2 regions of the Pseudomonas sp. NPDC085632 genome follow, and region 1 is predicted to be linked to the other one. Evidence: predicted binding sites of a transcription regulator. Region 1 holds the regulator's gene; the other holds the start of a gene.
What was found. The regulator sigma-54, encoded in region 1, starts transcription at its own class of promoters, with help from an activator protein. The targets are predictions, from matches to a motif close to ANTGGCATNNANNTTGCTNT.
Positions count from the first base shown of each region.

Region 2: the regulator sigma-54 is predicted to act here: its motif matches at 2,680-2,699, upstream of ACIF4X_RS17820 (pilin).

Region 1 is NZ_JBITSX010000059.1:15,777-20,199, reverse strand. It holds gene rapZ (RNase adapter RapZ) at 1-598, opposite strand, end outside; gene ptsN (PTS IIA-like nitrogen regulatory protein PtsN) at 601-1,065, opposite strand; gene hpf (ribosome hibernation-promoting factor, HPF/YfiA family) at 1,078-1,386, opposite strand; gene ACIF4X_RS26120 (RNA polymerase factor sigma-54) at 1,460-2,953, opposite strand; gene lptB (LPS export ABC transporter ATP-binding protein) at 3,141-3,866, opposite strand; gene lptA (lipopolysaccharide transport periplasmic protein LptA) at 3,866-4,411, opposite strand; gene lptC (LPS export ABC transporter periplasmic protein LptC) at 4,398-4,423, opposite strand, start outside.
Region 2 is NZ_JBITSX010000027.1:36,948-41,370, forward strand. It holds gene ACIF4X_RS17810 (type II secretion system F family protein) at 1-816, opposite strand, end outside; gene pilB (type IV-A pilus assembly ATPase PilB) at 819-2,519, opposite strand; gene ACIF4X_RS17820 (pilin) at 2,746-3,183, shown strand; gene ACIF4X_RS17825 (BON domain-containing protein) at 3,480-3,833, shown strand; gene ACIF4X_RS17830 (DUF2845 domain-containing protein) at 4,016-4,312, opposite strand; gene ACIF4X_RS17835 (DUF748 domain-containing protein) at 4,312-4,423, opposite strand, start outside.

The DNA of each region.
Region 1 (4,423 bases):
GTTCCGGCTTCCAGTACGGATTGGGCAGGCAGCGCACATCGAATACCAGATCCGCGTCTACCGGCATGCCGCGCTTGAAGCCGAATGATTCGACCAGAAACGCCGTGCCCGGCTCTGGTTGATTCAGCAGGCGCAGCTTGATGGTGTCGCGCAATTGGTAAAGGTTGAGGTTGGTGGTGTTGATCTTCAAGTCGGCCAGATCGGCGATCGGGCCGAGCAGGGCGGTTTCATCCTGAATCGCCTCGGCCAGCGAACGATTGGCGTTGCTCAGCGGGTGGCGACGACGGGTTTCGGAAAAACGCTTGAGCAGGGTTTCTTCATCGGCGTCCAGATACAGGACATCGCACTGGATGTGCTTCGCCCGGACGTCTTCAAGCAGCTCGGGAAAGCGCGTCAGATGACTCGGCAGGTTGCGCGCATCGATCGAGACGGCCACCAGCGGTTGCGCCAGCTCAGTGTGAATCAGCGCGCGTTCGGCCAGTTCCGGCAGCAAGCCTGCAGGCAGGTTGTCGATGCAGTAATAGCCGTTGTCCTCAAGGACATCCAGAGCCGTACTTTTACCCGAGCCGGAACGGCCGCTGACGATGATCAAGCGCATGATTAATGCCCGTTCTGCTCGCTCAGGACAACCTGATACAAGGCTTCATTGCTTGGAGCACTGCGCAGTTTTTCGCGCACTTCCTTGCGGTCCAGCATGCTGGCGATCTGGCGCAGTAGTTCCAGGTGCGCATCGGTGGCAGCCTCGGGGACCAGCAGTACGAACAGCAGGTCAACCGGAGCGCCGTCAATGGCGTCGAAATCGATCGGAGCATCAAGGTGCATCAGCGCACTGATTGGCGCTTCGCAGCCCTTGAGGCGGCAATGAGGAATGGCGATGCCGTTACCAAAACCGGTAGAACCGAGTTTTTCACGGGCAATCAGCGCCTCGAAGACATCTTGCATCTCCAGAGCCGGCACTTCGCGGGCGATCAGGTTGGCAATTTGTTCGAGGGCTTTCTTTTTACTGCCGCCCGGCACGTTCACGAGGGAACGGCCGGGGGTCAGGATACTTTCAAGTCGGATCATGGGTTAGGGATGTTAACGACCGGTTGCGCCCTGGAGGAGGCTCTGGGTCTTTTCCTTATGCTTTTTGAGTTGGCGATCCAGCTTGTCGGTGAGTGAGTCGATCGCAGCATACATATCAGTATCTTCTGCGTTGGCGACCACTTCGCTGCCGGGTATATGCAAGGTGGCTTCGATTTTCTGCTTCAGCTTTTCGACGCACATCGTGACTTGCACGTTGGTGATCTTGTCGAAATGTCGCTCCAGTCGTTGGAGTTTTTCCTCGATGTAGGAACGCAGAGGTTGGGTCACTTCCAGTTGGTGTCCACTGATGTTGACTTGCATACAGCTTCTCCTTCGTTGCCAGTGCATAAAGCGGCAGGCTGGATAGCCTGCCACTGGAACGCTGTAACGTGGCTTACATCAACCGCTTGCGTTCGCTCGAAGGCGCGATTCCGAGGGATTCGCGGTACTTGGCGACGGTGCGGCGAGCCACCTGAATGCCTTGTGCCTCCAGTAAACCAGCGATCTTGCTGTCACTCAACGGCTTTTTCTGATTTTCCGCGGCAACCAGTTTTTTGATGATCGCACGGATCGCCGTGGACGAGCATTCGCCGCCTTCGGAGGTGCTGACGTGGCTGGAGAAAAAGTATTTCAGTTCATAAATACCGCGCGGGGTATGCATGAATTTCTGCGTGGTCACCCGCGAAATCGTTGACTCATGCATGCCAACCGCTTCGGCGATGTCATGCAGAACCAGCGGCTTCATCGCTTCGTCGCCGTACTCCAGGAAACCGCGTTGATGCTCGACGATCTGGGTGGCAACTTTCATCAGGGTTTCGTTGCGGCTCTGCAGGCTCTTGATGAACCAGCGGGCTTCCTGCAACTGATTGCGCATGAAGGTGTTGTCGGCACTGGTGTCGGCACGACGGACGAAACCGGCGTACTGGGCGTTGACGCGCAGGCGTGGCACCGATTCCTGATTGAGCTCGACTAGCCAGCGTTCGTTGTCCTTGCGCACGATGACGTCAGGGACGACGTATTCGGCTTCGGCTGATTCGATCTGCGAACCCGGGCGCGGATTGAGGCTTTGCACCAGCTCGATGACCTGACGCAGCTCGTCTTCCTTGAGCTTCATCCGGCGCATCAACTGGCTGTAGTCGCGGCTGCCGAGCAGGTCAATGTAGTCGGTGACCAGGCGTTTCGCTTCCGCCAGCCACGGGGTCTTGGCAGGTAACTGGCGCAACTGCAGCAGCAGGCACTCGCCGAGGTTGCGGGCGCCGATACCGGCGGGTTCAAATTGTTGAATGCGGTGCAGGACGGCTTCGATTTCGTCCAGTTCGATGTCCAGTTCCGGATCGAACGCCTCAAGGATCTCTTCGAGGGTTTCATCCAGGTAGCCCTGATTGTTGATGCAATCGATCAGGGTGACGGCGATCAGGCGATCGGTGTCGGACATCGGTGCAAGGTTCAATTGCCACAGCAGGTGGCTTTGCAGGCTCTCGCCGACGGACGTGCGTGTGGTGAAGTCCCACTCGTCATCGTCGCTGCTCGGCAGGCTGCTGGCACTGGTCTGGTAGACGTCTTCCCAGGCGGTGTCGACCGGAAGCTCGTTGGGGATGCGCTCGTTCCATTCGCCCTCCTCGAGGTTGTCCACCGTCGGGGCAGTTTCCTGGTAGGACGGTTCCTGGATTTCGGTGGGGGGCTTCTGTTCGGCGTTGTCGGCCATGGGGTCGGAATTGTCGAAGTCGTCGCCTTCTTCCTGGCGTTCGAGCATCGGATTTGATTCCAGAGCCTCCTGGATTTCCTGTTGCAGATCCAGGGTCGACAATTGGAGCAGACGGATGGCCTGTTGCAGCTGCGGTGTCATCGTCAGCTGCTGGCCCATTCTCAAGACTAGCGATGGTTTCATGGCAGGGGCTTAACACCTTATTCGCCGGCGCTATGCGCCATCCACTACAGGGCGCCGAAGCGCCAAACTTAAGCAAATTATATGCCTGAAACTGAAGTGTTTGCCTAGAGCGCTGTAACAATTAAAGCGTATTAAATTCTGCTTGAATCGATACAGCGCCCGGGCGGCGCACCGGGCACTGTTGCGCTTACAGGCGGAACTCGTGGCCCAGATACACTTCCTTGACCAGATCGTTGGCCAGGATGGTTTCTGCATCGCCCTCGGCAATCAACTGACCGTCGTTGACGATGTAAGCGGTTTCGCAGATGTCCAGCGTCTCACGGACGTTGTGGTCGGTGATCAGTACACCAATGCCCTTGGCCTTGAGGTGGTGGATGATCTGCTTGATGTCGCCGACGGAAATTGGGTCGACACCGGCGAACGGTTCGTCGAGCAGGATGAATTTCGGTGCCGTTGCCAGCGCGCGAGCGATCTCCACACGGCGGCGTTCACCACCGGACAGGCTCATGCCGAGATTGTCGCGGATGTGGGTGATGTGGAATTCCTGCAGCAGGCTTTCCAGCTCTTTGCGGCGACCGGCCTTGTCGAGTTCCTGACGGGTCTCGAGGATGGCCATGATGTTGTCGGCCACCGACAGTTTGCGGAAGATCGACGCTTCTTGCGGCAGATAGCCGATACCGGCCTTTGCACGACCGTGCATCGGCTGATGGCTGACGTCCAGATCATCAATCAGTACGCGGCCCTGATCGGCCTGTACCAGGCCAACGATCATGTAAAAGCAGGTGGTCTTGCCGGCACCGTTCGGGCCGAGCAGGCCGACGATCTGGCCGCTGTCGATCGACAGACTGACGTCACGCACAACCTGGCGGCTTTTATAGGCCTTGGCCAGGTGCTGAGCTTTCAGAGTTGCCATTACTGGGTTTTCTCGTCGGTTTTCTTCTTCGGCTGGATCACCATGTCGATGCGCGGACGCGCTTCGGTGACCTTGCTGCCGGTAGCGCGACCGGCGCTGGCCAGTTTCTTCACGGTGTCATAGACGATTTTCTCGCCCTGAGTCGTGTTGTTGTCCTTGTCGACAACCTTGGCCTTGTCGATCAGCACGACGCGGTTTTGCGCAGCGTGGTACTGGATCGTCACGCCCCAGCCCTGTACAGGCTTGGCGTCACCTTGGGTTTGCAGTTGTTCGAAGTAGGCAAGGTTGCCCACCGACGTCACCACGTCGATATCGCCGGCCGGGGTGCGGGTGATGGTCACGGTATTACCGGTCACCTTCATCGAACCCTGAGTGATGATGACATCACCCTTATAAGTGGCGATGCCGTTCTTGTCGTCCAGTTGGGCGTCGTCGGCCTGAATGCGGATAGGTTGCTGCTGATCGTTCGGCAGAGCCCAGGCGCTCACGCTTCCCAGTGCTGCGCCCAGACTGAGCAAAATAGGGAGGGTTTTAACGAGCCTCATACTGTCCTCTTA
Region 2 (4,423 bases), on a different contig from region 1:
CACGGCGGACTTGTACATCAGCGTGCCAACCAAGGGCAGTTTCAACAGCCAGGTGTCTTTGCGATCACGTAATGCCTGAGAGGTTTTCAGTGCGTGGCGGGTACCAAAGATCGCCGCGACCAGCGCTCCGAGAATCGCCCACCACCATTGCTGCATGAATTCCGACAGACTGATCACCATCAGGGTGAAGGCCGGCAGTTCAGCGCCGAAACCGGAAAACACCGACTGAAATTGCGGCACCACTTTAACCAGCAGGATCCCGGTCACGACTGCCGCCACCAGCACCACGGCGGTGGGGTAGGTCATGGCTTTTTTGATCTTGGCCTTTAGCCGTTCGCTTTTTTCCTTATAGGTCGCGACCCGTCCCAGCAACGTGTCGAGGGCGCCGGACTGCTCGCCCGCATCGACCAGGTTGCAATACAACTCGTCGAAATACTGCGGCTTCTTGCGCAGGGCTGTGGCGAAGCTGTTACCGGCCGCAACCTCCTGTTTGACCTCGTCCACCAGCTTGCGCATGGCCGGGTTTTCAAAGCCTTCGCCAATGATGTCGAACGACTGCAGCAACGGCACACCGGCCTTCATCATGGTTGCCATTTGTCGGGTGAACAGAGCGATGTCCTGGGCCTTGATGCGTTTGCCAAAACTCAACAACGACGCGGATTTTTTGCGCACCTTGCCGGGATTGATCCCCTGTTTACGCAGTTGTGCCTTGATCAGTGCCGGATTCTGTCCACTGAGTTCACCGGTGACTTTGCTGCCTTTCCTGTCTGTACCTTCCCAGGCATAAATACTGATTTTCGCTGCCTTGACCGCCATGTTCAGTCCTTGGTGACCCGGTTGATTTCTTCAAGGCTGGTGATGCCTTGCATGGCCTTGTGCAGCCCGGAGGTGCGCAGGTCGTCGAAGCCATCGCGGCGCATCTGCAGGTCGATTTCCAGCGAGTTGCCTTCGGCCATGATCAAACGTTGCAGCTCTGGTGTGTTCTTCACCACTTCATATATCCCCACGCGTCCTTTGTAGCCGCCGTTGCAGTGATCGCAACCGACCGGCTCGTAGATCGTGAAATGGCCGATGCGTTCCTCGGGGAAACCTTCCTTGATCAAGGTTTCGCGGGGGATCTCGATGGGTTTCTTGCAGTGGCTGCACAGTTTGCGCGCCAGGCGCTGGGCGATGATCAGGCTGACCGAGGTGGCAATGTTGAAGCCGGGAATGCCCATGTTGTGCAGGCGCGTCAGGGTTTCCGCGGCGCTGTTGGTGTGCAGGGTCGAGAGCACCAGGTGACCGGTCTGCGCAGCCTTGATCGCAATCTCTGCAGTTTCCAGATCACGGATCTCGCCGACCATGATCACGTCCGGGTCCTGGCGCAGAAACGAGCGCAGCGCCTGAGCAAAGTCGAGTCCTTGTTTGGGATTGACGTTGACCTGGTTGATGCCTTCCATGTTGATCTCTACCGGGTCTTCAGCGGTGGAGATGTTGATGTCGACGGTATTGAGGATATTCAGGCCGGTGTAGAGCGACACGGTTTTACCCGACCCGGTGGGGCCGGTGACCAGAATCATGCCCTGTGGCTGCTTGAGTGCGGCCATGTACAGATCCTTCTGCTCGGGCTCATAGCCGAGGGCGTCGATTCCGATCTGCGCGCTGGACGGGTCGAGAATCCGGATCACCACTTTTTCGCCCCACAGAGTCGGCAGGGTGTTGACGCGGAAATCGATCGACTTGCTCTTCGACAGACGCATCTTGATCCGCCCGTCCTGCGGTTTGCGCCGTTCCGAGATATCGAGGCTGGCCATGACTTTCAGGCGCGCGGCGATGCGCCCGGCCAGTTGAATCGGTGGCTTGGCCACCTCGCGCAGGATGCCGTCGGTGCGTACCCGCACCCGGTAGTTTTTCTCGTAAGGCTCGAAGTGCAGGTCGGAAGAGCCACTCTTGATCGCGTCGAGCAGCATCTTGTGAACGAAACGCACCACCGGTGCATCGTCGGCATCGAGGCCACCGATGGCGTCCTGCTTGCTGTCGTCGATGGATTCGACATCGAGGCCATCAAGATCGACATCGGCCATGTCTTCCAGGCCACTGGCGTGGGTGTCGAAGAATTTCTCGATGGCATCGGTGAGCTTGTCGTCCTCGACCAGAATGGCTTCGGTGCTCAGTCCGGTGCTGAACTGAATGTCGTTGATCGCTTGATGATTGCTCGGGTCGGAGATGCCGACGAACAGCTTGTTGCCGCGTCGCCACAAGGGCAGGGCATGGTGTTGACGAACCAGTTTTTCGCTGACCAGGCCCTTGGGCTGGGTTTCCTTGTCGAGGCAATTGAGATCGAGGAACGCCATGCCGAAATGCTCGCTGGCAATCTCGGCCACTTGCCAGCTCTTGACCAGTTTGTTCTGCACCAGATAGCTGACCAGCGACAAGCGATTACGCTGGGCCTGTTGCCAGGCTTGCTGGGCACTTTTTTCTGTCAGCAGTTCAGCCTGCACCAATTGCTTGGCCAGACCGCTCAGAGCGATGTCATTCATGGGAATTCCGCACACTTACAGTTCATGACTTATAGCCTAGTCAAGTGACAGCGCCAAACACGGCGGGTGCAGGTGACAAAAAGTGTCAGATAGTGCGGTTGCGAGTTGTAGGAAATGGCGTCGTAGGCGGTTCGGGCCCCATGGGCGGGGCCTGGGGGGCATTGGCATGGCCTATGCTGCACCCCTTTCAGATCATGAGATTTCGACTCATGCATGGAGCGTGTCTATGAAAAAACAACAAGGTTTTACTCTGATCGAGCTGTTGATCGTGGTGGCGATCATCGGGATTCTGGCGACCATCGCCTTGCCGCAGTATTCCAAGTATCAGGCGCGGTCGAAGGTGACCGCGGGGCTGGCGGAAATCAGTGCGATGAAGGTGCCGTTCGAGGACACCATCAACCAAGGTACCGCTCCGGATATAACCGCTGTGAATGGCGGTACAACCACCACCTCCAACTGTACGTTGGCGGTTACAGGCACAGCGGCGACGGGCGCTGGCAGCATCAGTTGCACGCTGCTCAACGCTCCGGGACCGGTACTGGGTAAAACCATCACGCTCACTCGTTCCGGCGCTGCTACCGGTAATACCTCTGGTGTGTGGACCTGTGGCACTACTGTTAACGCGGATTATTCGCCAAAAGGCTGTACCGCCACCGGTACGTGATTGCTAGCGTGTGATGACCAAATGCCCTGCCACGCAGGGCATTTTTCTTTACTCGGTGAAAATAAAAGTCTCAATAATTTCAGCGTCTTAGGAACTTTCCAAAAAACCGCAACTTGCATGTGAATATTCCCCCGGTCATGCAATTTGCATGAATCCGGAATTTTTCATTATCTATAAGCTATTGATTTGTATAGGTTTTGTATCTTTCAAAAAGTTGGCACAACGTTCGCAACTACCTCGGTAACCCTGCTGACAAGTAATCCAGCAGACTTTCCAGAAAAACAGGAGTTACTCGTATGAAGAAGTTCGCTATCACTGCCGCTGCTGCTACCGCGCTGACCCTGACCATGACCGGCGCTTTCGCACAAACCACTCAGGCCACCCAGGCTCCAATGACTCTGGCCGCCGGTGAAATGACCAAGGCTAAAGAAACTACTTCCGATACCTGGATCACCACCAAAGTCAAAAGCGACCTGGTTACCGAAAAAGGCATTCCAGGTACTGACATCAAAGTAGAAACCAACAAAGGCGTTGTGTCGCTGTCGTCGACCGTAGCTATCACCGAAGCTCAGAAAACCACAGCCGTGAACATCACCAAGAAAATCAAAGGCGTCAAAGCGGTCTCCGCTGACGGCCTGAAAGCCGAGTAAGGCATGACTTCTCGCCTGGACCGGGAGAAGGCGCGACAGACGGGCTGAGCAATACGTCTGCCGCAACTTTAGAGTTCATGCGAACGGTCACACGGATGTGACCATTACAGGCCCCGGCACTAGTGTCGGGGCCTGTTCTATTTCAGGGGCTGCACAAAACAATTGTGGGAGTTGGTGTTGGATCAGTTACCGCGTTTGCTGGTGATCTGCCGCAGGCGATTGCCGTCGAAGCGCAGGTATTGATACATACCGTTGTTCGGGCCGTAGGTCCATTCCTCGACCTGAAACTCTTCGCGTCGATTGGCGCTGCGCTTGTAGCCGAGTAAATCTCGGCTGACCGGTTCACCGCATTTCTGCAGCACCTCGCTTGAACGGTCTCCGAGACTGATCAACTGGCTACCACAGCGCAGCGTATCGGACCCCGAGGCGTGACTGGCCGCGAACGTCATTGCGATCAAGGCCAGCCACTGCAGTTTCATCACTCGGCATCCAGATGCATTTGCGTCACCACGCGGCCATCGCTTTCGGCCTCGCCCAGGTTGGCGTCGATGAAGTACACACGGTCGTCTGCCAGTTGGCCTTTATCGACG